Regions from separate parts of the Roseibium sp. ROS1 genome, predicted to be linked through region 1. Evidence: predicted binding sites of a transcription regulator. Region 1 holds the regulator's gene; each other region holds the start of a gene.
What was found. Region 1 encodes PhoB, which activates phosphate uptake and scavenging genes when phosphate is short. Its sites were predicted from a motif close to TGTCATNNANCTGTCAT; they were not measured.
Positions count from the first base shown of each region.

Region 2: the regulator PhoB is predicted to act here: its motif matches at 4,327-4,343, upstream of ACYQ6M_RS18945 (BtaA family protein).
Region 3: the regulator PhoB is predicted to act here: its motif matches at 2,246-2,262, upstream of ACYQ6M_RS24680 (DUF2794 domain-containing protein).
Region 4: the regulator PhoB is predicted to act here: its motif matches at 3,730-3,746, upstream of phnC (phosphonate ABC transporter ATP-binding protein).

Region 1 is NZ_BAAGIG010000003.1:491,251-498,405, forward strand. It holds gene ACYQ6M_RS18395 (Hsp33 family molecular chaperone) at 1-879, opposite strand, end outside; gene argF (ornithine carbamoyltransferase) at 890-1,819, opposite strand; gene ACYQ6M_RS18405 (acetylornithine transaminase) at 1,819-3,015, opposite strand; gene ACYQ6M_RS18410 (GcrA family cell cycle regulator) at 3,456-3,992, shown strand; gene phoB (phosphate regulon transcriptional regulator PhoB) at 4,319-5,020, opposite strand; gene phoU (phosphate signaling complex protein PhoU) at 5,101-5,796, opposite strand; gene pstB (phosphate ABC transporter ATP-binding protein PstB) at 5,828-6,589, opposite strand; gene pstA (phosphate ABC transporter permease PstA) at 6,637-7,155, opposite strand, start outside.
Region 2 is NZ_BAAGIG010000003.1:609,176-616,330, reverse strand. It holds gene ACYQ6M_RS18965 (YfbR-like 5'-deoxynucleotidase) at 1-216, opposite strand, end outside; gene ygfZ (CAF17-like 4Fe-4S cluster assembly/insertion protein YgfZ) at 240-1,154, opposite strand; gene ACYQ6M_RS18955 (dihydroorotase) at 1,350-2,681, shown strand; gene ACYQ6M_RS18950 (L,D-transpeptidase) at 2,946-4,154, shown strand; gene ACYQ6M_RS18945 (BtaA family protein) at 4,398-5,660, shown strand; gene ACYQ6M_RS18940 (class I SAM-dependent methyltransferase) at 5,693-6,349, shown strand; gene ACYQ6M_RS18935 (caspase family protein) at 6,398-7,155, opposite strand, start outside.
Region 3 is NZ_BAAGIG010000004.1:402,891-410,045, reverse strand. It holds gene ACYQ6M_RS24690 (hypothetical protein) at 1-507, shown strand, start outside; gene ACYQ6M_RS24685 (Bax inhibitor-1/YccA family protein) at 690-1,472, shown strand; gene ACYQ6M_RS24680 (DUF2794 domain-containing protein) at 1,788-2,177, opposite strand; gene ACYQ6M_RS24675 (aminotransferase-like domain-containing protein) at 2,642-4,039, opposite strand; gene dctP (TRAP transporter substrate-binding protein DctP) at 4,167-5,198, shown strand; gene ACYQ6M_RS24665 (TRAP transporter small permease subunit) at 5,282-5,788, shown strand; gene ACYQ6M_RS24660 (TRAP transporter large permease) at 5,785-7,098, shown strand; gene ACYQ6M_RS24655 (hydroxymethylglutaryl-CoA reductase, degradative) at 7,116-7,155, shown strand, end outside.
Region 4 is NZ_BAAGIG010000009.1:39,600-46,754, reverse strand. It holds gene ACYQ6M_RS29485 (LysR family transcriptional regulator) at 1-90, opposite strand, end outside; gene ACYQ6M_RS29480 (phosphonate dehydrogenase) at 103-1,101, opposite strand; gene phnE (phosphonate ABC transporter, permease protein PhnE) at 1,115-1,921, opposite strand; gene phnD (phosphate/phosphite/phosphonate ABC transporter substrate-binding protein) at 1,992-2,840, opposite strand; gene phnC (phosphonate ABC transporter ATP-binding protein) at 2,837-3,646, opposite strand; gene tnpB (IS66 family insertion sequence element accessory protein TnpB) at 3,855-4,049, opposite strand; gene ACYQ6M_RS29455 (hypothetical protein) at 4,254-4,907, opposite strand; gene ACYQ6M_RS29450 (hypothetical protein) at 4,994-5,614, shown strand; gene ACYQ6M_RS29445 (AAA family ATPase) at 5,766-7,155, opposite strand, start outside.

The sequences.
Region 1 (7,155 bases):
GGCGAGAACATTCTCGATCTTCTCGCGAGAACAGCTGCACTTGTCGACCAGAGGCTGCGGTTCGAAAAGGCGGACGCCGCGTTCGTGAAACAGCCGGAAGAGCAGCATTTCCACGCTGACTTCCGGATCAGTCAGTTCGACATCCTTGACCGTCTCGACCAGTACCTTGGCTTCCACCCAGGCATCATCCTCGTCAATCTCGTGCGGGCTCGTGCCTTCTGGGGCATTGCCCGGATCAATGTCAGCCTGGCGCATGCGTTCCGGCGCTTCGGGCAAGAACTGGATCAGGATCCCGCCGGCGGTCCAGGTTTTCACGTGCCCCTCGCCTTCCTGGCGGGTGAACAGTTCACCGACACCAAGACGAACTTCTGTCGGGATCTGCTCGGATCGCTCGAAGTACCGGCGTGCGACTTCTTCCAGCGACACACCATCCAGCTCCACCAGTCCCTGGTAGCGCTGCATGTGCATTCCCTGGTCGATGGTCATCGCCAGATGTCCGTGCCCGAGAAGGGCCTCCTGCGTTGCCTTGCCATCAGCCATCAGCGCTGCGACTTCAGCAGCATCCAAGGTTGCGCAGGCGCGGATTGCGTCGGGTGACTTGAAGTCGACGACCAGCATGGACACCGGCCCCTTCGTCTGCGTCTGCAGCGTGAAGCGGCCGTCGAATTTCAGCGACGTGCCCAAGAGGCTGGTCAGAACGATCGCTTCCGCCAGCAGGCGCGAGACCGGTTCCGGATAGGCATGCCGGTCAAGAATTTTTTCCAGGACAGGACCAAGCGCGACCGCACGGCCGCGCACGTCGAGCCCTTCCACGGCAAAGGGCCGGACAGCGTCCAGCCCTGCAGGCGTAATGCCCAGTTCATCAAGATTAAGTGCCACTTGGCTTGCCTTATGCTGCGCCGAAGCACCAGGCCAGAATGCCCTTTTGGGCATGGAGCCGGTTTTCGGCTTCGTCAAACACAACGGAGTTGGGACCGTCCATGACGTCCGAGGTGACTTCCTCACCCCGGTGGGCCGGCAGGCAATGCATGAACAGGGCGTCCTGGTTTGCCTCAGCCATCAGGCGTTTATTGACCTGATAGGCGCTGAGGAGGTTGTGACGCGATTCCGCATCGTCATCACCCATGGACACCCAGCAGTCGGTCACGACACAGTCGGTCCCCTTGACTGCCTCATATGGGTCCGTCGTGACCTGAATGGAACCACCCTTGGCACGAGCAGTTTCAATCAGGTCCATCGGCGGCGCCAGTTCGCCCGGCGTCGCGATGCGCAATTCGAAATCGAAGCGCGGCGCGGCATGAATCCAGGAAGCCAGCACGTTGTTGCTGTCACCGGTCCAGGCAACGCTCTTGCCCTTGATCGAACCGCGATGCTCTTCAAAGGTCAACAGATCCGCCATGATCTGACAGGGATGCGAGAGCTTGGTCAGGCCGTTGATCACCGGCACTGTCGCATTTTCTGCAAGTTCACGCAGGTCGTTGTGATCGAGGATGCGGATCATGATCGCGTCGACGAAACGCGACAGAACCTGCGCCGTATCGGCGATTGTCTCTCCGCGGCCGAGCTGCATTTCCGCACCGGTCAGCATCAAGGTCTCGCCGCCAAGCTCGCGCATGCCGACATCGAAGGAAATGCGCGTACGGGTCGATGGTTGTTCGAAGATCATGGCCAGCACTTTGCCGGCCAGAGGGCCCTGGCCGCGATGCACACCGTTGCGGCTCGACTTGATCTTCCGGCTGGTGTCCAGGATGGCGCGCAGTTCGTCGCCTTCGAAGTCCGTCAGATCCAGAAAGTTCCGGTAGGTTCCGTTTGCGGTCATCAGGCCGCTCCTTCCGCCAATTTCGCTTCCATGGCGACAGCAGCCTGTTCCAGGCGCTCGACAGCAATGGAAATTTCCTCTTCGCTCATGGTCAGCGGCGGCATGATGCGCACCACGTTATCGCCGGCAGGAACTGCCAGCAGACCGGCTTCACGGGCTGCAAGCACATAATCTGCCACCGGCACCACGCATTTCAGACCGAGCATCAGGCCGTTGCCGCGCACTTCGGCCAGAACGTCCGGATGGCCGTCCACCAGTCCGGCCAGCTTCTGCTTGAAGCTGAGCCCCTTCTGACGGACACCTTCCAGGAACCCGTCTTCCAGAACGACATCCAGAACGGCATTGCCGACTGCCATGGCCAGCGGATTGCCGCCAAAGGTGGTGCCGTGGGTCCCGGGGGACAGCGCCGCTGCCGTTTCTGCCGTTGCAAGACATGCGCCCATCGGGAACCCGCCGCCGATACCCTTGGCGATTGCCATCAGGTCCGGTTCCACGCCCGTCCACTGGTGAGCGAACAGCTTGCCGGTCCGTCCGACACCGGTCTGGATCTCGTCGAAGATCAGCAGAATGCCGTTGTCATCACAGATCTTGCGCAGCGCACGCAGGAAATCGGTCGGAATTTCGCGGATACCGCCCTCGCCCTGCACGGGCTCGATCGCGATTGCGGCCGTTTGCGGACCGATGGCATCTTTCAGCGCATCCAGGTCTCCTGCCGGCACCTGATCGAAACCGGGAGCCTTCGGGCCGAAGCCCTCAAGATATTTCGCCTGGCCGCCAGCCGCGATGGTCGCGATGGTCCGGCCATGGAAAGCGCCTTCGAAGGTCACGATGTGGAACCGCTCGGGGTTGCCGTTGTCATAATGATAACGGCGCGCGCATTTGATGGCAGCTTCCATCGCTTCCGCGCCGGAATTCACGAACAGCACCTTGTCGGCAAAGGTTTCCGCGCACAGGCGCTGCGCCAGCCGTTCGCCATCCGGGATCTGGTGCAGGTTGGAGGTATGCCACAGCTTGGCTGCCTGATCCTGCAACGCCTTGACCAAATGCGGATGGGCATGACCGAGTGCGTTGACCGCGATGCCGGAACCGCAATCGAGGAATCGTCGGCCATCGGTGGTAACCAGCCAGACGCCTTCCCCATGATCGAAAGACAGGTTCGATCTTGCGTAATTTCCGAATAGTGCAGTCGCGGACATAACCTCGTTTGTCTCCTTTAAACGCCCCTGCTGTCCCTGCGTCGCCCCGACGCCGGGCCGTCACCTTGAAAAGATGCCGAAGGGCCAAAACGCAACGTGCCGCCCCGATGAGGCGGCACGCAGCGGCTTTCTTATACACTGCCGGTACCATGCACTGTCAATGGAAATGGCGCACAAGACATTTCATGTGCCGCAGAGGGCGGATTTCATAAAATTCTCAATGACCTCGCCATAATTGGGGAAAAGTCGTTTCATCCCCAACTGGTTTGGGTCGAGTGGTTGCCTGACAAATTAACGTTATTGTAACCTCTCAGCAATCAGACACGAGATCTCGTGAGGCAAATCACCAAGAGGCACTAGATCTGCCAGCATTAAGCGTGCTTGCGCATGCTTAACACGGGGTTAATGGCCGCAGGACGGTCAAACTAAAGGGTGCGGCAATGAGTTGGACAAACGAACGAGTTGAGCTTCTCAAAAAGCTTTGGGGCGACGGCTTGAGCGCAAGCCAGATCGCAGGCGAACTGGGTGGTGTTACCCGTAACGCCGTGATCGGCAAGGTGCACCGCCTTGGCCTGTCCGGCCGCGCCAAGTCCACCTCTTCAAGCGCCAAGCCGCGCCGGCCGCGCACCGCAGCTCCTGCAACGGGTGCAGCGCCGAAGAAACCGACGACGTCACATCCGCAGTCGATCGGCGCGACGGCCCTTAAAGCAGACATCTCGCCTGCACCAGTGGTGGCCGCCAAGCCGCGCGTAGAGCCGATTGCAGAGCTCGTTCCGATCTCGCAGCGCGCAACCATCCTGACGCTGACCGAGCGGACCTGCAAATGGCCGATTGGCGACCCGGCGACCGACGACTTCTACTTCTGCGGCCGCCAGTCCGATGCCGGCGTCCCCTACTGCGCTCATCACTGCAAGATCGCGTATCAGCCGGTCGCCGACCGCCGCCGCGATCGCAAGACGATGGCTCAGGCAGGCTGATAGCCTCGCACCTAACCAATTCATGAGAAAGCCCGCCATCTGGCGGGCTTTTTTTTGTTTGGGCCTTCCATTGACCAGATGCCCGACCCCGACCAGTGACCTCCCACGGCTTGTTCTTGGCACCGATCCATGTCGTTTCCGTTCCATCAAATCAAACCTTGTTTGACCGCTCCGCCACGACAGGGACCGCAGGATCAGCCCCGACACCGACACATCTGATGGGGTGGTCGCAGAAGAGAACCTTGTTCCGCGAAAGGCACATAACCGCTGAGAAACAAAAAGCCCGCTTGAAAGCGGGCTCCTTAATTCCATTCTGCAAGTTGCGCTCAGGCAGTGGCAGAGGTGAACTGGTCATTGAAGGCGTATCCGGCACCACGGACGGTACGGATAGGATCCTTCGCCTTGCCCTTGTTCAGAGCCTTGCGCAAGCGACCGACGTGAACATCGACAGTGCGTTCGTCCACGTAGACATCGTGACCCCAGACCCCATCCAGCAGTTGTTCGCGGGAGAAGACACGGCCAGGCGATGTCATCAGGAATTCCAGCAGGCGGAATTCCGTCGGCCCCAGGTGTATTTCCTTGGTGTTGCGGCGAACGCGGTGCGTTTCGCGATCCAGTTCGATATCGCCGGATCGCAACATGCTGGACACCACTTCCGGACTTGCCCGGCGCAGGATGGCGCGCACGCGGGCCATCAATTCCGGTACCGAGAAGGGCTTGACCACGTAGTCGTCGGCACCGGTCGACAGGCCGCGGATGCGCTCTGCTTCCTCACCGCGTGCCGTCAGCATGATGACCGGCAGGCGCTCGGTGTCTTCGCGCGCCCGCAGGCGGCGGCACAGTTCAATTCCGGACAGGCCCGGCAGCATCCAGTCGAGCAGCAACAGATCCGGCAGGCTTTCCCGCAGGCGGATTTCCGCCTCGTCACCCCGGACACAGGACTCGACCGAGTACCCTTCCGCTTCCAAATTGTATCTCAATAGAAGGCTGAGCGGTTCTTCGTCTTCAACGATGAGCACCTTCGGCATACATCTCGCTCCAATTACCGCAACCGGCGCCGAAGCGCCGGCCGTTAAGATCTTCTGCAAATCCGACGATTACCGGCGGGTCAGACCGCGCCTGTTTCGTCGACCTTTGCCCGGTCTTCCGGCAAACGCTCGCCAGTGACCATGTAGTAGACGTTCTCGGCGATGTTCGTCGCGTGATCGCCGATGCGCTCGATGTTCTTTGCGCAGAACAAGAGATGGACGCACTGGGTAATGACCCGCGGGTCTTCCATCATGTAGGTCAGGAGCTCGCGGAAGATCGATGTGTAGATCGCGTCGACTTCGGCGTCAGCTTCCTGAACCCGGCGGGCGGCTTCCGCATCCTTGCGGGCGTAGGCATCCAGCACCTGCTTGAGCTGCGAAAGAGCGAGTTCCGTCATGTGCTCCACACCGATCGCGAGCTTCTTGGACTGCAAGTCGCTGTCGATGGCGATGACGCGCTTGGCAACGTTCTTGGCAAGATCGCCAACACGCTCCAAGTCATTGGCAATGCGCGTTGCGGCAGTGATTTCACGCAGGTCCTGCCCCATCGGCTGGCGGCGGACGATCAGCTCGATCAGCTTCACTTCAAGTTCGTTGTAAAGGCTGTCCAGACGGACATCGCCCTTGATCGTCGCCTTGGCAAGCTCCAGATCCTGCGACACCAGCGCGGACACCGCATCGGCGAAAGCCTTTTCGGCAATACCACCCATTTCGGCAACCTTGCCGGCCATGGCCGTCAGTTCGTCATCGTAAGCCGAGACTGTATGTTCAGACATCCTGTGTCCCCTTCAGAAACCTAAAAAATGCTTAGCCGAAGCGGCCCGTAATATAGTCCTGCGTACGCTTGTCCTTCGGATTGGTAAAGATGTCCTCCGTCAGACCTTCTTCAACCAAAATACCCAGGTGGAAGAACGCGGTACGCTGAGACACACGGGCAGCCTGCTGCATCGAGTGGGTCACGATCACGATGGTGAAGTTTTCCCGCAGTTCGTCGATCAGCTCTTCCACCTTCGCGGTCGCGATGGGGTCGAGCGCCGAGCACGGTTCGTCCATCAGGATCACTTCCGGGCTGACGGCAATCGCACGGGCAATGCACAGACGCTGCTGCTGACCGCCCGACATGCCGGTGCCCGGCTCGTCCAGACGGTTCTTGACTTCTTCCCAAAGCCCGGCCTTCTGCAGGCTGGAGGCAACGATTTCATCAAGCTCGGACTTGTTGCGGGCCAGACCATGGATCCGCGGACCGTACGCAATGTTGTCGTAGATCGACTTGGGAAACGGGTTCGGCTTCTGGAAAACCATGCCAACCTTGGCGCGCAGCTGTACGGGATCGACCTTGGGATCGTAGATGTCCTCACCGTCGATCTTGATCGACCCTTCCACACGGCAGATATCGATGGTGTCGTTCATGCGGTTGATCGTCCGCAGGAACGTCGACTTGCCACATCCGGAGGGACCGATGAAGGCAGTCACGGACCGCGGCTGGATCTCGATGTCCACGTCCTTGATGGCGTGGGTATCGCCATAATAGACCTGCACCTTGTTCGCGGAAATTTTGCTGTCGGTCATGGTTTTCGCCTGTTCAAAATTCGGCATCTCGTTCATCGGAGCAATCCTTACCAGCGGCGTTCAAACCTGCGGCGCAGGATGATAGCGATAATGTTCATGGTCATGAGGAAGACCAGCAGCACGATGATCCCGCCCCAAGCGCGTTCATAGAAGGCCGGGTCAGCACGTTTCGCCCACTCGTAGATCTGGGCCGGCATGGCCGAGTTCGGAGAGAAGAAACCGGCAGCCACACCGTCCGGGAAATTGGAGGCGATGAAACCGACCATCCCGATCAGGAGCAGCGGAGCGGTTTCCCCAAGCGCCTGTGCCAGACCGATGATCGTGCCGGTCAGAATGCCCGGCATGGCCAGCGGCAGGACATGGTGGAAGATCGACTGCATCTTGGAGGCGCCAATGCCAAGGGCCGCATCGCGGATGCTCGGCGGAACGGCCTTCAAGGAGGCGCGGGTGGAGATGATGATCGTCGGAAGTGTCATCAGCGTCAGCACCAGGCCACCGACCAGCGGTGCGGATTGCGGCAGATGCATGAACTGGATGAACACCGCCAGACCGAGAATACCGAACAC
Region 2 (7,155 bases), 120 kb from region 1:
CATCATGGCGATGTCTTCAACGATCAGCGAATGTTCCGCGACCGAGAAGGCATGGTTGCCATAGGTCTGTCCGTTCCAGCGGGCGACACGGGCAAGGCCATGGGCGATGTCGGTGATCTCGACGTCGAGCGGTGAGGGGTCCAGAAGATTGAGCCGTCTGCCGGACAACATGCGCTGCCAGGCGCGCGGGGGCTGGTCGGTTCGGGCAGAGGCCATCGGTCCTCAAAGATCTCGCGGTTTCAGTCCGCGGTGCTGGGCTCCGGCAAGGAAAACGATGCCCAGTCGGGCACCTTGACCAGAATCTCCGCGTCACCGCATTGCAGAGGGATGCCGTTGTCCTTGGCTTGGGCTACCTTGTCAAGACGGAGCAGGGCAAGGCCCACAGCGCTGTCGCCGGTACCGGCACTGGACCCGAGCGCCCCGACGGATTTGCCGCCGGCCATGATATCGGCGCCCTTTTCGGGGAGCATCGCGCCGCTTTCGATCTGAACGAACCGCTTGCGGGCGCTGCCCCGGTGCTGCATGCGCGAAACCACTTCCTGGCCGACGTAACATCCCTTGGAAAAGGAGACACCGCCAAGCTGATCTAGATCGGCATCGTGAGGGAAAATATCCGAGTAGTCGTAGTCTTTCAGACCTTCCGGCACGCCTTTTGAAATGCGGTGAAGATCATAGGCCGCAACGTCCGCGGGGGAACCATCGAGCATTGCGGAAAGATCAGCCACTGAAGCGGCTATGCGCATCCCGAGGGCTGGCAGCCGCGGATCCGTGACGCAGGCCAGGGCTGCCTCCAGACCAAGGTTCAAAGCGTTGCCCGCTTCCGAAGCGTCATCCCAAACCGCAATCACTCCGACGTCTTCCGACAGCAGTTCCAGTTCCACCTTTGCCCGCAGCCGATAGAATGTCAGCCGTTTCAGAAGGTCGGCTGCCGTTTCTGATGGGGCATCCAGCAGATACCCGGTTTCGACGCGGTAAATCAGGAAATCGAACAGGATCTTGCCCTGGGGCGTCAGCAGGGCACCTGCGCGTGCGCCATCTTCCGTCATGCCGTCGATATCTGCCGTCACCAGGTTTTGCAGGAAATGCTGTGCCTCGGCACCGCCAACGCGGATCAACGAGCGGTCGGACAGATGGGCATAGGACAGGGTCGACACGGCAGGCTCCATGGAACGGATGACTGATTCAGACAGGTTGTCTGGCCAGTTTCACTTGAGTGCCACATAGGCGCTTTCCCCACCGTGGGCAAGGTTCTGAATCTGTCGGCCCCTGTCTGGTCCTTTGCCGCCGGGCCGCGTATAAGCCCGTTAAACCGACCTGCCGATAAACCCGAATTAACGCGGAGGAGCCACATGAGCGCGACCTATGACCTGATCCTGAAGGGCGGAACCGTAGTCAATCAGGACGGCGAGGGGCAGCGTGATGTCGCTGTTCGCGGCGGCCGGATTGTCGGCATAGGCACCTTCGACGCTTCACAGGCAGGCGAAACGGTCGATTGCACGGGCCTGCATGTCCTGCCGGGCGTCATGGATACCCAGGTGCATTTCCGCGAGCCCGGTCTCGACCACAAGGAAGACCTGGAATCCGGTTCCCGTGCTGCCGTCATGGGCGGCGTCACCGCGGTCTTCGAGATGCCGAACACCAATCCGCTGACGACTTCCGAGGCAGCCCTTGCCGACAAGGTGCGGCGCGGACACCACCGCATGCACTGCGACTTTGCCTTCTGGGTCGGCGGAACGCGGGATAACGTCAAGGACATTCCTGACCTGGAACGACTGCCGGCGGCAGCGGGCATCAAGGTGTTCATGGGGTCTTCCACCGGCGACCTTCTGGTGGAAGACGACCAGGGCGTGAAGGAAATCCTGTCCGTAACCCGCCGCCGGGCGGCCTTCCACTCCGAGGACGAATTCCGCCTGCGCGAACGTCAGGGAGAACGTGTTGAAGGCGACCCAAGCTCCCATCCGATCTGGCGTGACGAGATCGCAGCGCTCCAGTGCACCCAGCGTCTTGTGGGCATTGCGCGCGAAACCGGCGCCAAGATCCACATTCTGCATCTGTCTACGGCAGAGGAGGTCGATTTCCTGATCGACCACAAGGATGTCGCCTCCATCGAGGTGACGCCGCACCACCTGACATTGACGGACGAAGCCTATCACCGGCTGGGTACGCTGGTTCAGATGAACCCGCCGGTGCGTGCACCGCGCCACTCGGAACGTCTCTGGTGGGCCTTGCAGCAGGGCATTCTCGACATCTTCGGTTCCGATCATGCCCCGCATCTTCTGGAAGAAAAGCAGAAGCCCTATCCGGCGTCCCCGTCCGGAATGACCGGTGTGCAGACGCTGGTTCCGATCATGCTGGATCATGTCAACGCAGGCCGCCTCAGCCTCGCGCGTTTTGTCGACATGACCAGTGCAGGCCCGGCCCGTCTTTTCCAGACGGCGCTCAAGGGCCGGATCGCAGTCGGCTATGATGCCGACTTCACCGTGGTGGACATGAAGCGCAAGGAAACGATCCGCAACGAGTGGATTGCCTCCAAGTGCGGCTGGACACCTTATGACGGCAAGGACGTCACCGGCTGGCCGGTTGGCACTGTTGTCCGCGGGCAGCGCGTCATGTGGGACGGCGAGCTGACGACACCCTCGCGTGGCGAACCCGTCCGTTTCCTGGACGGACTGAAAGCCTGAGAAAAGCCGCTTCTGCGGGAACCGTTGGCGTGAATGGGCCGTTTTCCCCATTCAGGCCCCGTTCACGTTGCGGCTGCTAGCTGTACAAAATGTGATGTGAATAACAGCCGCGAGCTGGGTAATGTGCGACTTTGCGGCTGAAAGGTCGAAGGAAACCAATAAGTAACCGTGTTTCCTAACCCGATCTACACAGATGTTGGTTACAGTTTTAATCGAGCTTTATGGGTATTTGCGTTGGGGAGCTCAGGGATGTTGTCATTGGAAATGAATAGCCGGAGCAGGCACAAGCGCTCGCTGCTCAACTTGACCGGTGCCGCAGTTATTTCGTTCGCCGCCATGTCGGCCGCATTCGCGCGTGACGCCGCTCCGGAAACGGATGTGGCAAGCGAACCGCCATTGCACATGCTGGTGTCGCTGGACGAGCAGAAGATCAAGGTCTATCGCGGCCTTGATCTGATCGAAGTGTCGTCGATTTCCTCCGGGAAGCGCGGCCACAGCACACCGACCGGTGTGTTTTCCATTCTGGAAAAGAGGCGCAAGCACTTTTCCAACCTCTACGACAATGCGCCGATGCCATTCATGCAGCGTCTGACATGGTCGGGTATTGCCCTGCATGTCGGAAGGTTGCCCGGCTATCCGGCTTCGCACGGTTGCATTCGTCTTCCGAAAGCATTTGCACAGTCGCTTTACAGCATGACCGAGCGCGGCATGCATGTTGTCGTGACACGGGGCGAGGCGAACCCGCTTGGTGTGCATCACGCTGTATTGCCGCAGCCCTATGTGCCTGAAACCGAGGTCGCAAGCCTGACGGACGAGACCATTGCAGCCGATCCGGCTCTGCGTGGTGCCATTCAGGAAGCGCCCCTGCAGGCTAACCTGCCGGCAGTACAGCCGGAAAATCCTTATTTCGATCAGCCTCTTCGGATGATCATCACGCCGCAGAAAGCACCAAGCCGCATTCAGGTGCTGCAACAGCTGCTCAACCAGATGGGCTTCAATGCCGGTCCGGAAGACGGTGTCATGGGCCGCAAGACCCGTGCAGCAATCAGCCTGTACCAGGAAGGTGCCGAACTGCCGGTAACCGGTCAGCTGACCAATGCGCTTGAGTTCCGCATCCATGCCGATGCCGGATACGAAGAGCCGAAGAATGCAACGCTGCGGATCCGTCGCAAGTTCCGCGATGTCTATTCCGCCCCTGTCTCGATCAAGGATATCGACCAGGAAATCGGAACGCACGTTTTCACTGCCATGGATTTCAAGCCCGGTGACTCGTCGGTCGAGTGGATGGCGGTATCTGCCGAAGGTGAACGCGGTGGCGCGTCGATGGACGTTCTCGACCGGATCGAGATGTCCAAGAAGGTCGCGCTTGAAGTTTCCAGGATGCTGACCCCGGGTTCGTCCCTGACGGTCACGGACCGAAACTTCACCCGCAACACGGGTCTTGGCACCGACTTCGTGGTTATCACGCGCTAGGTTCGGATCTCCCAACGGTCTGGACGGAAACACAGCCCCCGCTTCGGCGGGGGCTTTTTTGTTTCGTTTCCGCTGGGGAGGAAGGCTTCCCATCGACGAAGACGCTCCTGACTGCTGAGGCAGGTCTTCACTGGCGGTTTATTATCCGGATAACGGCTCGTTTCTCCGCAAACGTCACCAAACTGTCGCGTCCGTCACGTATCGGAAGGCAGTTTATTGGCGCAGGTGACTCGGGAGAAAGACATGGCGCAGAGCACGCTTACCGCATCGAAGAAACGTCTCAAGAATGCGGTTCACCGTTCCGAAGCCACCTCCAAGGACGGTTTTCTCGAGCGCCTGTTCACATTCGCTTTCAAGGGCCTTGTCTATCCGCAGATCTGGGAAGATCCGGATGTCGACATGAGAGCTCTTCGCCTGACGCCGGACTCCCGAATGATCACGATCGCGTCGGGCGGCTGCAACGTCATGTCCTACCTGACGGCAAATCCGGCCGAGATCACTGCGGTGGACCTCAACCGTGCACATGTGGCGCTGGGCCGGCTGAAACTGGCGGCAGCCAAGCATCTGCCGAATTACGAGATCTTCTACAGGTTCTTCGGCGAAGCAGACGAAAAGGCCAATGTTGCCGCCTATCAGCGGTTCCTGAAAGACAAGCTCGATCCTGAAACGGTCGCCTACTGGGAAGGCCGTGACATGGCCAATTGGGGCCGCAAGAGGATCACGCTGTTCTCGCGCGACCTCTATCATCACGGTCTGCTGGGCTATTGCATCGGCGCGGGACACCTGGTCGCAAGGCTCTATGGCATCGATCCGAAGCACATGGTCAAGACCAGGTCGCTGGAAGAACAGCGCACTTTCTTCGATACTGCACTGGCACCGCTGTTCGACAAGCGTCTGGTGCGCTGGGCTACGTCCAAGAAGATGTCGCTCTACGGCCTCGGCATTCCGCCGGCGCAGTATGACGCCCTGGTATCGGCCAGTGCCGAACGCGACATGTCTGCGGTTCTGCGTCAGCGGCTTGAGAAACTCGCTTGCGACTTCTCCATGCAGGACAACTATTTCGCCTGGCAGGCCTTCGGCCGTGGCTATGCTCCAAGCGGTCAGGACAGCACTGGGCCGGCCGGGCCGTTGCCGCCATACCTAAAGCGCGAGCATTTCGAGGAAATCCGTCAGCGTGCGGGCCGTGTCCGTGTGCTCAATCGCAATTTTACCGAACACCTTCAGTCGGTTCAGGACAATACGCTTGACGCCTATGTGCTGCTGGACGCCCAGGACTGGATGACAGACCATCAGCTCAATGCACTCTGGACCGAGATAACGCGGACCGCGCTTCCAGGTGCCCGGGTCATCTTCCGCACCGCTGCCGAACCGACACTTCTGCCGGGCCGCGTATCCGACCAGATCCTGAACCGCTGGACCTACGAGGAAGAGGAAAGCCTGGAGCTTGGCCGTCAGGACCGCTCCTCCATTTATGGTGGCTTCCATCTTTATGTGTTCAACGGCTAAGCTGGCCGTCCTGCGTACGGAAACATAGCGTCATGACCCAAGCCGTCGAAACAGCCCGGCTGATGGATGCCGTCTATCGCCATCAGCGCCATTTTTACGACCTGACCCGCAAGTTCTACCTGCTCGGGCGCGACAAGCTGATCCGCGAGCTTCAGCCGCCGCGAGACGGCGTCGTGCTGGAACTTGGCTGCGGCACCGGCCGGAACCTGATTGCGGCTGCAAAAGCCTATCCGGACGTTCGTTTCTACGGTCTCGACATTTCCAGGAACATGCTGGAAACCGCCCAGAAGAACATCGACAAGGCAGGCCTGACAGACCGGATCACGCTTGTGGAAGGCGATGCCGCAAACCCGGCGGCAACGGAAGGTTTTGGTGTTCCGGCTTTCGACCGCGTCTTTTATTCCTATACGCTGTCCATGATCCCGATCTGGCGCGAAGCATTGGCGGCAGGTGCCGCGCGGCTGGCGCCGGACGGGCGGATCCACGTGGTCGATTTCGGTCAGCAGGAACGCTTGCCTGGCTGGTTCAAGCGCGTCCTGTTTGCCTGGCTCAAATCCTTCCACGTATCTCCACGAGCCGACCTGGAAGGCGAGTTGAAAGCCCTGGCTGCCAGCATCGGCGCAGTTGCCTCTTTCCATCGCCTTTACGCCGGCTACTCGGACTATGCGGTGATCTCGAAATCGCGGTAACCGAAGCACGCGACAACACGTCGGATCGCTACAGAACCGGCGTCGAAGTTACGGACACCCCTGTTCGGCCCAAAGCCGCAACGCATTCTTGAAAGTGCCGCCATAGGGGTGCTGTTTCTCGATGGTTCTGGACTTGTCTGCGACATAGGTCTTGGCCTGGTCGCACAGGTTCGCCTGCTCCCATTGATGACAGGCGGCACAAGTCTTGTCCTTCCAGACCGCTTCCGGCAGGCCCTCGATCGGTGGAAATTTCGGCGATCCGGTGATCAGCTCCGAAATGCTTCGGGTGGCGATATCCGGCTCTCCCATGGCAAGGGGGGCGTTGAATGCTATGACGGCTGACGGTTCCCCCGGCTCGGCGGCAGGTGAGCCTTGCTCGGCGATGGCCGGCGCGTCTTCCTGCAGCGGCTGACTGGCGACCGGGTCCGTGCTCTGCTCCTTGTTGACGATCGTTTGCAGCTCCAGGCGTGCGAGTTCGGCAAAGGCACCGTTCGGATATGCGTCCAGATAGGTTTGATAGGCGCTTGCGGTTCCCTCCCGGCGCGCTGTTTCGATCATGTCACGCTCGCTTGTCTGAGGCGTGGCAGGTTCGGATTCCTGTTGTGGGGCAGGTGTCGCCTGCGCGGTGGGCTGCGTTTCCTTCTCCATCAGAGCCGTCAGGAGTTCCCTGGCTTCTGCGGAGTATCGGCTGTCCGGGTGCGCGCGCAGGAACAGGAGGACCTGCAAGGGGTCCTTGCTGAGTTTCACCGTGTCCCAGATCTGGCGCAGCTCGACTTCCTCGGCAGAGGGAGCCTTTGCCGGGACAA
Region 3 (7,155 bases), on a different contig from region 1:
AACGATTCCGGCTATACGCCGGTCGGCATCCGGGTGTACCGGACCGGCGACAACGCGATGAAATACACGCTGGCGCCCAAGGGCGAGGATCCGATCGAGGTTTCCGCCGTCCGTCTTTCCATCCCGAATTTCGAGAACTCCTGCCTTTCCGTCGAGAAAAAAGGCAAGCGCTTCTACGGTAACTGGGTCGGCACTGAAGGTTCCAAGCTGAAGAAACTGAACGTGTCGAAAAACCGGCTGACCATCGACGGCGAAGCGCGCAAGGTATCGATTGCGGAAGTCCGCGTCGGCCGCATGGGCATCACCGAAAATGGCAAGCCGATCGCTTTCCTCACCGATGCCGGCGGCGACTATGCGGTTCTGCAGTGGTTCAAACCCGGTGTGACTGTCGAGCAGATGCAAGATCCGGACAAGGAAATCCTCGATTTCGCGTCGGAAGAAATCGTTCGCAACCCCGGCGGCACCTGCGACCGGCAAATCGAATCCCGACTGAAAGCCATGAAATAATACGACTGAATCTGAGCCAGTTTTTAAGGATAGGTTCAAATAATACGTCCTGAGCGCAAAGATTACGAATTTTTCATCGAATTCGACTTGTGCTCGGGATAGGCTTTTCCCATATGTTGAGGGAGTTGTGTTGCATGCGCGATTGCATGCGCACGTCTATCTAGAAGGGGATTTTTACGACCATGTCGACCTATGACCGTCAATCTCAAGGCGCGTATACCGTCGCCGGCGCACGCGCCGAGGCCGGCATCGATCAGGGCCTGCGCTCCTACATGCTGGGCGTCTATAACTACATGACCATCGGCCTTGCGCTGACCGGCTTTCTTGCGCTGGCAACGGTCATGCTTGCAACGACCACCGATCCGAACTCTGCTGTCGCCAGCCTTGGCAACGGCCGCATGCTCACCCAGCTGGGTGTTGCCATCTACGGCAGCCCGCTGAAATGGGTTGTCATGCTCGCACCGCTCGGAATGGTGTTCTGGCTGTCCTTCCGCATTCAGTCCATGAGTGCCGGCGCAGCGCGGACCCTTTTCCTGGTCTACGCATCCGTAATGGGTATCTCCCTGTCCTCGATCTTCCTGGTCTACACCCCGGGCTCGATCGCTCAGGTCTTCTTCATCACCGCCGGTACCTTCGGGGCGCTGAGCCTGTTCGGCTACACCACGAAGAAGGACCTGTCCGGCTGGGGCTCGTTCCTGTTCATCGGCCTGATCGGTATCGTGATCGCGTCGCTGGTCAACATCTTCATGGCATCTTCCGCCCTGCAGTTCGCCATCTCCGTGATCGGTGTTCTGGTGTTCGCCGGCCTGACCGCCTACGACACCCAGCAGATCAAGGAAATGTACTACGAAGGCGACAGCGGTGAAGTCGCTACGAAGAAGTCCGTCATGGGCGCGCTGCGTCTGTACCTCGACTTCATCAACCTGTTCATCATGCTGCTGCAGCTGTTCGGCAACCGCGACTAAGCGCAGCCAAACTGAACAAACGGAAAAGCCCGGCCTTGTGCCGGGCTTTTTTGTGGCCGCACGACTATCCGACACATCGCTTGCTTACACTTGCGTCAATGGGCGTCAACGCCAGCCTTGCGCAAATCAATGGAATGAAGCGGCAGAACACTGCGCTGCCAGGTTTGGTCGAACCAATCGTCCGGTCCGCGGCCAGCCGGTAACCGACCAGCATTGGCCGGTCATTGACGCCACCATCAAGGAAATACCTGTGACCGGATCAACGCAGGGGAAATGAACCTCACCCGGCCATCAGCTGACTGACCGGATGCCTGGTCAGGCGTCGACCACCCGAAGATGTTTTTTCTTCTCCAGAACCCTCAACACCTGCGCCAGATCGTGGCCACGCTTCAGGATCATGCCCCCGGTCGCCACGACCGAATAAGCGCCCTGGCGGCGGGCCAGCTTCGGGTCCTTCTCGATCCTGTAAAGCGGCATTTCGGAAGATCTGCGAAACACGGAGAAGATTGCCCGGTCCTTCAGGAGGTCGATGGCATAGTCTCGCCACTCGCCGTCGGCGACCATGCGCCCGTAGAGCCTCAGAATGACATCGAGTTCGCGCCTGTTGAATGCAACAATGGGTTTGGGAGGGGGAGCCGGTTGATGTTGTGGCGACGGGCTTGCACCCGCACCACGCTGAAACGCGCTGTCGTCGGCTTCGCTCATTCCGCCTCCATTCCGTTCGCGGTTTCGCTGCTGACAGGTAACCGACAAGAGAATCGTCGGGAGACGCCTGTCACCTGGCTGTCATGATGCGTCTTCTTTAGCCATTCTGGCAAGCCCGCAACGTCATATTGACAGACAGAGGTCCGAAACCAGAGTAATTTTGCCAATAAGTTTTACGGGAAGAAGTGCAAAAACGAACGCAACGGCACTTTGCCAAGAAAGAATGCATAAATTTCCTTGATTTTGCCGCATTCCAGCCCTTGGCCAGCCATTTTAGACACCCATATTAGGATCATACCCTGATGGGTATGGCCCGTAGAAGCCGCGGAATGCATTAGCCCCCCAGCCCCCCGGGGTTTTTACTGGCCAACCAGATTTAGTGAGTCAAACATCAGGGCAACTGAAGGGCCGGCATTATGCCGGCCCTTTTCATTTGTGGACCTGCCTGTTCTTCTGCTTTCAAACTACTTCAGAAAATCCCTGAGGAACGACAGGAACCGCGCATCGGTTCCATAGGCCACATTGACCCGCATTGCCGGTTTCTGCCGGGTCTCGCGGTTCGGATAGAAGACGGCGCCCGGCGCAATGAAGATACTTTGCTTGCTGGCAGCGGCGCACAGTTCCCTTTCATCCACATCATCGGGAAACTCCACCCAGAGATAGAACCCGGGTATGGAGCACTCCCGCACAGACAACCCGATCGCCTCCAGTGTCCCGAAGGATGCCTTGTAGGCATCTTCCACTCGGCTCCTGAGACGCCGCAGATGTCTCAGATAATGGCCGGCCTGCATCAGATTGAACACGAAGCGTTCGACGTGGTCGGATGAATTGACCACCGTCAGCATCTTGATATCGGCAAGCTGGCGGATGATGTCCGGATTTCCAGCCACGTAACCGCATCTGAGACTGGCCGACAGTGTCTTGGAAAAGGTGCCGAGATAAAGCACTCGCTCCAGCTGGTCCAGCGCCGCCAGCCTTGGCAGCGTGGCCGGAAGAATATCGGCAAGCGCATCGTTTTCAACGAGGAGGAACCCCCAGCGCTCGGCAAGCTGCATCAACCCGAATGACCGCGAAGGTGACAGGGAACCGCCGGTCGGATTGTGGCCGTGGGACTGGGTGACAAACATCTTCGGCCGGTAAAGAGCGAGTTTGGCGGTCAGGTCTTCCAGGTCCGGACCGTCCCTGTCCCGCCGAATACCGACAATCTGCACCTTGGCGAAGGTCAGCTTGGAAAAGAGCGGATAATAGCCCGGCTCATCGACAAAAACCGTATCGCCAGGCTCCGTCAGATGCCGGATGATCAGATCCAGGCCATGGTTGACGCCATGGGTCAAAAGAAGTCCTTGCGGATCGGCCGGGATCGACCGCTCCAGCAACTGCATCCGCAGCCGGTCCCTCAACGGACCATATCCCCACGAACTGCCGTAGCCGAATTCGATCGCTTCGGGAAAAGGCGTCTTGGCGTTGGCGAAATGGCGGCGCAGCTCCGCCCCCTCCATCCACGACGGCGGCGGGCGCCCATCTCCCGGACGCACTTCATAATGCTGTTCCAACTGCTCCCGCAGCAACGACATGCCGTCAACCGCAGCCGTGACATGTGGCGCTGGCGGGGTCTTGGAAGCCGGTCCGACCTGTGACATGTAGTATCCGGAGCCGGCCCGCGCTTCCAGTAGCCCCCGGGCGACCAGCCGGTCGTAAGCTTCCGCCATCGTGTTTTTCGAAACGCCGTTCTCCCGCGCGGCCTGACGAATGGAAGGCAACCGCTCAAACGTCTTGTATGCCCCTGCCTCCAGCATCAGCGCGACTTTCTCGACGATCTGATCGACGCGAGACAGTTTCCGACCGCTACCCGTAACCCTCATTGTCCCTCAAAATTTACTGGGACAGTGCTGCCCATAAATCCGACAACTGTCCCTTGATTGTCCCAATCATTTTTATGACAGTTTGCCCCATTACGCCAGCAAATGGCAATTTCCTTGGGAGGGAAAAATGACCAAAGTAAGTAGACGCAGCCTTCTTGCAGGTGCAGCCGTTGGCGGCACCGCCCTCGCAGCACCGATTGCGGCCAAGGCACAGGATGCGGTTGAGTGGCGCATGCAGGCTCTCTGGGACGCCGGCACCACACCTTTCGAATTCGAGAAGAAGTTTGTCGAGCGCGTCAGCGAACTGACCGACGGCAACTTCAAGATCACGCTGTTCTCCGCCGGCCAGCTCGTGCCTGCCAACCAGGCATTCGATGCCGTTCGCGCCGGCGCCTTCCAGCTGATGAAGACCTTCGACGGCTACGAAGCCGGCAAGATCCCGGCATTTGCCTTCACGTCCACCATCCCGTTCGGCTTCCCCGAGTCCGACCAGTATGAAGCCTGGTTCTACGAAAAGGGTGGTCTGGATCTCGCCCGCGAAGCCTATGCAAGGGCCGGTCTCTTCTACATTGCCCCCACCGTCTATGGCGAAGAGCCGATCCACTCGACCGTCAAGATGGAAACCATCGCCGACATGGCCGGCAAGAAGGGTCGCTTTGTCGGGCTCGCTTCCGCGGTCATGGCCGACCAGGGCGTTTCCGTGACCCCGCTGCCGACGGCGGAAGTCTATACGGCGCTGGAAAAAGGCCTGATCGATTTTGCCGACCGCGGCGATCTCACCGCCAACTACGAAGCAGGCCTTGGCGAAGTCGCCAAGTTCATCATCCTGCCGGGCGTGCACCAGCCGACCACCGCCACCAGCTATGTCGCCAACCAGGGCGCCTATGACGCGCTGCCGGACGACTACAAGGCAGCGCTTGCCGTTGCGGCTCGGGAGATCTCCGGATCGCTGCGCCAGCATATCATGGTGCAGAATGTCGATGTCCTGAAGAAATACGGCGAACAAGGCGTCGAGATCATCCAGCTCGACCCGGCCGATGTCGCGGCCAACCGGTCCAAGGCTGTCGAGTCCTGGAAAAAGGCTACCAAGGAAGACGATCTGGCGAATCGCGTGCTCGCGAGCCAGATTGAGTTCATGACAGCCCTCGGGCTGATCTGACCCTTCCTCCCACCGGACGGTAGACGGCACCTCCCTGCCGTCTGCCGTCCGGTCGTCCTTTCGATCGGCAAATGCTCAGCTTCATGAAATCCGTCAGTTCCATCGTCACCGGCGTCAACCGGTTGTTCTTCCTCCTTGCGGCGGCGCTCATCTTCGCGGTGGTGCCGATCCTGCTTTTCGAAGTGGTCGCAAGATACCTGTTCGATGCGCCGACGGTGTGGGCCATGGAAGCCAGCACGCTGATCTTCGGCCCGCATTTCATGCTGGCCGGACCTTACCTTCTGCACCTGAAGGGCCACGTCGCCGTCGACATCTTCAGCGAAAAACTGACGGGATTGCCAAAAGTGGTTCTCGACGTGTTCTCCTATGCCGTCATTGCTGTGTTTGCAGGCGTTTTTGCCTGGGTCAGCTGGCCGCTTGCAATCAACGCCTACTCCCTCGGCGAAACCAGCTTTTCCGCCTGGAACCCACCCGTCTGGTGGCTGAAATTCGTCGTGCCGCTGTCCTTTGCGCTCCTGTTTTTGCAGGCCCTTGTTGAAGCCTACAACGCAACGCGCCCGGCGCGGGACCAGACGGGAGCAAGCGCATGAGCTCCGAATTCGTTCTTGCCATCATGTTCGCCAGCCTGGTGGGCCTGCTGCTCACCGGCCTGCCGCTTGCCTTCACGCTTGGCGCACTTGCGCTCGTTTTCACGCTAACGCTGTGGGGCCCCGCCGCCCTCTCCGTTACCGTCCTCAACCTCTATTCCACCATGACGTCGGAATCGCTCCTCGCGATCCCGCTCTATGTGATGATGGCCAGTATCCTTCAGCGTTCCGGCGTCATCGAAAGCCTTTACCGGGCCATGGAGCTCTGGTCGCGGCGGTTGCCGGGTGGCCTGGCGGTAGGCACCATCGCCATCTGCACGATCATCGCCGCCATGACGGGCATCGTCGGTGCCGCGGTTGCCGCCATGGGCATGCTGGCCCTGCCCTCCATGCTGAAGCGCAAGTATAGTCCGGAGCTCGCGATCGGCACGATCTGTGCCGGCGGAACGCTCGGCATCCTGATCCCGCCCTCGGTGATCACCATCGTCTATGCCGTGACCGCACAGGCCTCTATCGGCCAGATGTTCATCGCCGGCGTGGTGCCGGGCCTGCTGCTCGCCTCGCTCTATATCGGCTATATCGTTCTGCGGTCCGCGCTCAACCCATCCATCGCCCCGCGTCCGGACAGTGACGCCCCGGCCACCTGGGAAGAGCGCATTGCCTCGCTGAAATCCCTCATCCTGCCGCTGCTGATCATCGTCGGCGTCCTGGGCACGATCTACATGGGTATCGCAACACCCACGGAAGCAGCCGCCGTCGGCGTCTTCCTGGCGTTCCTGTCGTCGCTCATCGAGCGCCGGTTCGGCTGGGAGCTCATATCCGGCGTTGCCCTCGACGTGGTCAAGGTGACCGCCATGATCCTCTGGATCACCATCGGTGCGCGGGCCTTCGTGGCAATCTTCACCGGCACCGGCGGCGCGGACTTCCTCCTCTCCTTCATTCAGGATCTCGATGCCAACCGCTGGATCGTTCTCGCCATCATGCTGGGCATTCTGTTCTTCCTCGGCATGTTCCTGGACGAAATGGGCATCATCCTCTTGTGCGTGCCCGTCTTCCTGCCGGTGATCGACTTCCTGGAGTTCGACCGGCTCTGGTTCGGCATCCTGTTCCTCGTTTCGGCGCAGATGGCCTACATCTCCCCGCCCTTCGGCTACACGCTCTTCTACATGAAGGGCGTCCTGCCCGCCGGCATCGGCATGGGCACGGTCTACCGTGCCATCGTTCCCTTCATCCTGCTGCAAGCCATCGGTATCTTCATCTGCGCCCTGTTTCCGGAGCTGGTGTTGTGGCTGCCGCAATCCATGATCAATTGACAGACAGGTTTCCCCCGATGAGTGACGTCACTTCGTCCCGTATAGAAGGTTTTCACA
Region 4 (7,155 bases), on a different contig from region 1:
TTGGGATATCTGAAGCCGTCGCGACGCCTCGTGAAAGCTGCCAGTTTCGATTACCTCTATGAATGCTGCGACATGCGAAAGGCTAAACATTACTTTCTCTAATCAAGGAATTAGTTGAACCTCGTTAATTGCCGCACGAGGTCTTCGGCCTTGGACAAAATCTATAATGTTGTCAGCAGCCTCGTGCTCGATAGCCAAACGCGACTTCGCCACTGCTGAGCCTATGTGGGGTGTCAAGATCGAATCATGTTCGCGATTGAGGAGACCCCCGTGGACCTTGTCAGGCCGGTCGGGTCTGGCCCAGTCCTCCATCTCATAAACATCAGCGGCGTAGCCTCCCAAGCGCCCCGCCTGCAATGCAGCGACAACAGCCTCTTCATCAACCACGCTTCCGCGTGCAGGATTAATAAGAAGTGCTCCTTTGGGCATTTTGGCGAGTTGTTCAGCGCCGAGGAGATGCTTCGTTTCGGCCGAAAGCGGGAGTGCACACACAAGAAAGGTAGACGACGAGATCAACTGGTCAAATTCAAGAGGCTTTACGTTCAGTCTGATCTCATCGGCTTTGTCCAGGGATTGACGATCCCAGTACGACACAATGGCGCCGAAGGTACTTAGGCGCTGTGCTATAGCTTTTCCGATCGCTCCCATCCCTAAAATGCCGATTGCTGTGCCCTGCAGCCCAAGGCCGTAAAACCGAGGGCGCCAACCTTTGTAATCCCTCCTGACGCTCTTGTCGCCTGGCAGAATGTGCCGCCCAAGAGCAATCATCAGACCGATTGTAAGTTCGGCTGTCGGGTCAGTGAGAAGATCGGACACTATCGTGACGTGGACTCCACGCTGCGTGCAGGCTTCGATGTCGAAGTTATCGAAGCCTTTCAGCGCACATGCCACAAGTTGAAGATCGGGAGCGTGCGCGAGTACAGACGCGTCGATCATGTCCGGCATGAACGCCATCATCGCCTTGGCGTCGCTCAATTCTGCGAGCAGTTTCTCGCGGGGCCATGTATCATCAGTATCGTTGCAAACTAAACGAGCGTGGGGAGATAGCTTTGAGATAATCTCCTCGTGGACGCGATGGGTGATTACTACCTTTGGGAGCATTTAATTTATCCTTCTATTGCAGCTGGCGGCGGAGGAGAGCGCCGACCTGGTCAACGATGGTGACCATCAGAAGGACAACGAGCATGATCGCAAGAACCTCCTGATAATTCATGATCCGGAGGGATGTCATCAACTCGAAACCGATACCACCAGCTCCCACAGTGCCCAGGATTGTCGAGGCGCGGAAGTTGTACTCCCACCGATAGATGGTCACATCGGCCAATTGCGGTAGAACTTGTGGCAAGATCGCCCGCGTCACGATCTGGAACGGCGACGCACCAGCTGCGCGTGCGGCTTCTATAGGCGCATTATCGCAATGCTCGATCGCCTCCGCAAAGAACTTGCCCACCATGCCAACCGAGTGAAGACCAAGAGCCAGCACGCCTGGGAGCGCTCCAAATCCCACTGCCGCCACGAAGACGATGCCCATAATCAGCTCCGGGATCGACCGTAGACCATTCAACAATCCACGCGAGATCATATAGATGACAGCGTTGGGTGCTGTTTTCCCTGAGGCGAAAAAGCCAACTGGAAGTGATATCAGTACCGCGATCGCAGTCCCAGCTATACTCATCGCCAGAGTGTCGATGAGAGGGCTGATCCACTCCAAGCCTCGGTTGAAATCCGGGGGAAACATTTCCGTACCGAGCTGCCAGAGCGCAGGAAACCCAGATCCCAGACGCTCCAGATCAAGAAGACCGGAGTGATAACTGCTAACAATGATCACACACGCAATTGCCAACGCGATCACGCCAGCTCTGGTCCAAGCTTTGTTTTGATGTTGAAGGATAGAGTCGTAGTCGGCCGACGGCTGTGTCATCACATATCCTGGAAGAAAGGACGCAGGCCAGCGCCTGCGTCGAAAGGTGAGAAACTGTCTCGAACGCGCCTTACTGACTCAGGTCCAAGTTCAGCACTTTACCGAGCTCACGGACGACGTCGTAGGCTTTGTCATCGATCGGAGCGAACCCATCGGCTTTGAAGGATGCCAATACCTTTTCGTCTTTAAGGTCGATGAAGGCTTTGGTGATCGCCTCTTTCAACGAAGTGTCAAGATCCGACCGCATGGTCCAGGGGTACTGCGGGAACGGATCGGACTCGGCGAGGGCGATAACTTTCTTAGGATCAATGGTGCCACGAGCGACCATTGAATTGTAGATGGGCAACGAAAGTCCGCCAATCTGAGCATTGCCATTCTGCACTGCAATAGCCACGGCATCATGCGACCCTACGAAGTTCTCGCTATAGTCTTTTCCAGCCTCAACTCCGGCCTTAAGCAGCATAGATTTCGGGATAAGGTGGCTTGAGGTGGAAGCCACGTCCCCAAACGCGACCTTTTTCCCTTTTGCATCTTCAAGGCTTTCGATGCCAGCCTCTGCATTGGCGACAACTACAGCGCGATAGGTAGTTTCGCCATCCTTCATAAGTGCTGCGAAAGGCTCGATATCAGCCTTGGTTTTCGCGAGCGTGTAAGAGAGCGGCCCGAAATAAGCCAACTCAAGCCGGCCGAAACGCATCGCTTCGATCATTGACGAGTAGTCGGTCGTTACGATCAGTTCAATCTCCCGACCGAGTGTCTTCTCAAGATACTCCTCGAGAGGACGATTGTTTTTGATGACAGTGGCGGCGTTCTCGTCCGGTAGCAACGCGACGCGCAATGTCTCTGGATTTGAGCCAGCATGCGCCAACGAACTCCAGCCAAGAACGGCGAGGAATGCGAGGGACAGAAGCTTCTTCATAATGCGGCCTCCATGGCAGCTAAAGGTTGATCATACTCGTAGTTGGACAAATCTTGTGTTGTGGTCGGATTTCTTGGGGCGCTGCGGTAGATCGACGCACACATTTGATCGGTCAGTTCGTCGACAGCGGCGTCCGCAACCACTTCCCCGTCGCGCATAGCAATGACCCGGTCGCCGAACCGGCGAGCTAGATCGATCTGATGAAGGCTGATCACAGCAGTGATGCCGTCGGCTGTGCATATTTCGCGAAGCTGCGACAGGACCTCGACAGCCGTTTCAGGGTCCAGACTTGCAACGGGCTCATCTGCAAGGACCAGTTGGGGCTTCTGGACCAGCGCGCGCGCAATGCCCACCCGTTGCTGCTGACCGCCGGATAGTTGATCCGCCCTGACGAGAGCCTTATCAAGAAGGCCTACGCGTTCAAGGCATTCCAACCCCAGCCTTCGATCCGAACGCGGCATAGGGAACAACGTACGCCAGCCAGAGTGGTAGCCCAGGCGGCCCGTCATGACGTTGTCGAGCGCGCTCAAGCGCCCTATGAGTTGGTGCTGCTGGAATATCATCCCAGTTCGCCTTCGGTGAATGCGAAGCTTAGTTTCCGCATCCAGAGCACCAATATCGTTAGAAGTGATCGAACCAGACGTCGGCGCAACCAAGCCGTTGAGTGTCCGGATGAGGGTAGATTTGCCTGCGCCGGATCTACCGAGGAGCACGACGAACTGACCCTGGTTGAACGTCAATGTCGTTGTCTTCAAAGCTTGGGTGCCGTTGGCATAGGTCACGGCAACTCCGTTCAGAGCCAGCATCACAATAATCCTGATCGTTAGTGGTGCATCGATTGAATATTTGCATCACTATGGGCGACATATGACGTCCGTTTATCAGGCTCGTGAAACTTCAATGACAGCACTTAAACTCAGCTCTACCTCCTCGCGTAGCTGCGATGGAGAAATTTCACCCAGAGCCGCCTGATCATGACGGCCCGGTCCCAATTCTACACCACCTTGACGGATGCTATCCCATATTCGGCCAGATAAACCGGCCCTTCTCCAGCCGCCGGGTAAAAAGGCAGGCGCCCAGACCATCATGCCAGATGATCTTCAAAATATCCGATCTGCGGCCCCTGAAGACGAAGAGATGCCCTGACAACGGATCATGCTGCAGAACCTCCTGCACCCGAAGCGCCAAGGAGGGAAAGCCACAGCGCATGTCCGTATATCCGCGCCTTCCTGGCGGGCACCCTTGATCCCGAATATTCCCGTCAGCTGACCGAGCAACTACGACAGGCAGGCGTCCCGGTTTGACCATGCCGTCGCTGGCAATTAATCTGAGCACGTGGCGGATGTTTGCAAGCAGACCCGGATGTTTGCGAGCACATTGGCAAAGAGCGTGAGCACGACGCCCGCTCCATTGTCAGATAATTCGAGCAGAAAATGCCGATGTTTGCGAGCAGAGGCGCTTATGTTGGCAAGCCGCTACATATACCCCTCCCACCGATGCCAATGCGGCTTGCCAGGATTGAGGCAAATACGCGATCTCACTCAGCCTGCGCATGAAGCCTGAAAATCCTGGGAACGGCGGCTCGTGTGCAGTCAATCGGATTTCCAGAATTTCCTTCGGTTGTCGATTGCTCCATTGGGACCAGGCCCGCGTCGAGGACGGGGCTCCCCATCGGATCAGAATGCGTTCGGAAAATTCCTGCCCTTCTTCAATCCATTCCAGATCGAACGCATCGAGATCTGGAATGCCTTGTTCGCTTTCGAGAACCAGCTCATCCTGAAATGCGGGTAGCCGAACCCCGTCCCACTGCCATTGATCCACTATTCGGGTTGAGCCCAGAAACATCGCCGTAGCGGAGCCGTCTGACAAAGTAGGACCTGGTATGAAATGACTGGCAATTGTGGCGCCGGCGTAAGGGGAGGGATTTTGTTTTTGAAAACTGGCGAAGCTGGCGAACGAAACTAACCCGCGCCGCCAATGTGACATGCCACGATGATCGTGTCTCATTAGACGCACGGTGTTAGGGGCAAGGCCCAATCTTTCCAAGAAATCTTTAAAGTTAAACATTGATCATGAGCACTCCGAATTGTCGGTTACCTTTCTCGCGATCGGTGCATCAAATATAGTGTAGCGATAAACGCTAAGAGGTTAGCATGAATGGCCAAACAATAAGTTGGATTCAGATTCTTCAGGTGGGTGGGCTCGCCGGTGTGATCAGCGCTTTGATTGGCGGTGGTGTGAAGGAAATATTTGAGCATCTGGAGCGGCGGCGTAAAGCTAGATATCTCGCGCTGAGGCTCGCGTTAATTCTTGAGAATTATTACCGTGCCTGCGCCGACCGAATTTACGACATTGACCTCCACATTGGTAGCAACGGCGCGGCTGGCAACAACTTTGCAGGATTTCCAAAACTTGTTGCTTATCCGGATGATCCAATCGCTTGGATCTACATCAACCAGGGTGTCGCCGACGAAGTTCTGAATCTTCCTGCAGAAATCGCGGCGATCAATGATGGCATAAACTTCAATATTGGCATGGATATGGACCCCGATGGGGCTGATCCAGACATAACCTTGAAGCCGCTTTATGAAATGGCTTTTCGATCGATAGCACTCGCTCGGAAGGTAAGATCGAAACACAAACTCTCCAAAACGAACAGAACCGCTGAATCTGAACAACAGCTACGCGGACACCAAGAGAAGTTCTTAAAGGAACTTCGTGCTCGCGAGCAGAACCGCTCGCAACTCTTAAATCCAAGCAACGATATAACCTAACATATACTGCTTATTGTGGAACTTTTGCCTAGCGCTGGAAAAGATTGATGCGATTAAACGGCTGCAAATTTGGCGTTTATTAGCTAAAAGCTTCGATGTGGCACGCTCGCCTCAGACCATCTTCGCGATCTGTGTGACGGGCCTCGGTCATTCAGTACCCCCCGACGATCAGCAATGTTCTTTGCACATAACCCTGCAGTTCTCCGTCATTTATCGGTTCGTTGTCAGCCTTTCCGGGGTTGGTGTCGTGGTGATATTTTTTCGAGAAGTCATTGATGCTTTCCAGCTCTTCAAGGGCGGGATGCATGGGATGAGCACCGTTTGAATCCCTGACCCGCTTAATCATGTCTCCAAGCCATTCATTGTCCGGGAATTGATGCGGAAACCTGTACCGATGATAGCCTTCCAGCACCGGCCGGATCTTTCGCACAATATCGATCAATTCCTTCGCACCGTTCAGGCGGTACGACGACAGGGCCGCATGATCTTTGAAATAACCGTCCTGTGTCTCCTTCTCCACGTCCCATTCTTCGATTGTGGTCGCATTGTCCGGTGCGCGTGAAAGCTGCAGACAATGCCGCTCCGCCCTCGGCAGCTTGGAATGGACGAGATTGAGGAAATGCGGATCATGCGAGAAGAGAAGGAGCTGCGCGCACTCTCGGCCGTACTTCTTCAGTAGTTCGGCGGTGCGTTCCCGGCGCGAGCGATCCTGGCTGTTGAACGGATCATCGAAAACGACGACACGGTTCGCCTTGTTGGGATCGTGGTCGAGTTGAGCGAGGAAGAATGCGAGCGCCAGCGTGCTTTTGTCACCGGCGCTGAGTGTCGTCCGGAAACACGGCTGGCCGGACGGCGTGCTCCCGTCGCCGAGATCGACGGCATGCTTGTTGATGAGAATCTGGTAAACGCTTGAGGGCGTGCCGCCGACATAGGTCTTCTTGCTGTTCGTAATCGAAAAGCCCGCGCCAAACCCGTCCAGCAGCTTGTTTATGGTCTTCTCGTATGCGCTGATCGTTTTATCGGCGTGACCGTCAAGCTTGTCCTTCGCCTTTGATTTGCTCTCATCGAGCTTCTTTTTGTCAGCGTTCAGTGTCTGATATTCGGTGAATAGCGGCTTCACCTTCGGATCATGCCGGAGCTTTATCAGCCTGAGCCCTGCTATCTCCTTTTCCACGGCCGCCGGATTCGCCGACTTGGCTTTTTCTTTCTGCGCGGAAATCGCCTCGTTCGCCGCCACGATCTGCGTGTCGTAGGCCTTGAGAATGTCGGCTGCTTCGTCGTAGGCCGTTTTAGCCGTTTGAAACGGCTGGTCTGCCGCGATTGCGGTCAGAGGACTCCTGCGTTTGCTTTCGATCAACGTGTGGGCCGCCTCGCGAAGCGTTCTAGCCGGTACTGCGATCGCATTCTCAAAATCCGGTTCCGCAACTTCGAACGTGGCAAATCGCTTCCAGAACTGAATTCCGCTTTCATTGTTGGCGACCAAAGTGCCCAGCCTCGCAAGCGGCGTGTCTCCGAGGGCTGCATCCAGGGCTTTATCCAGT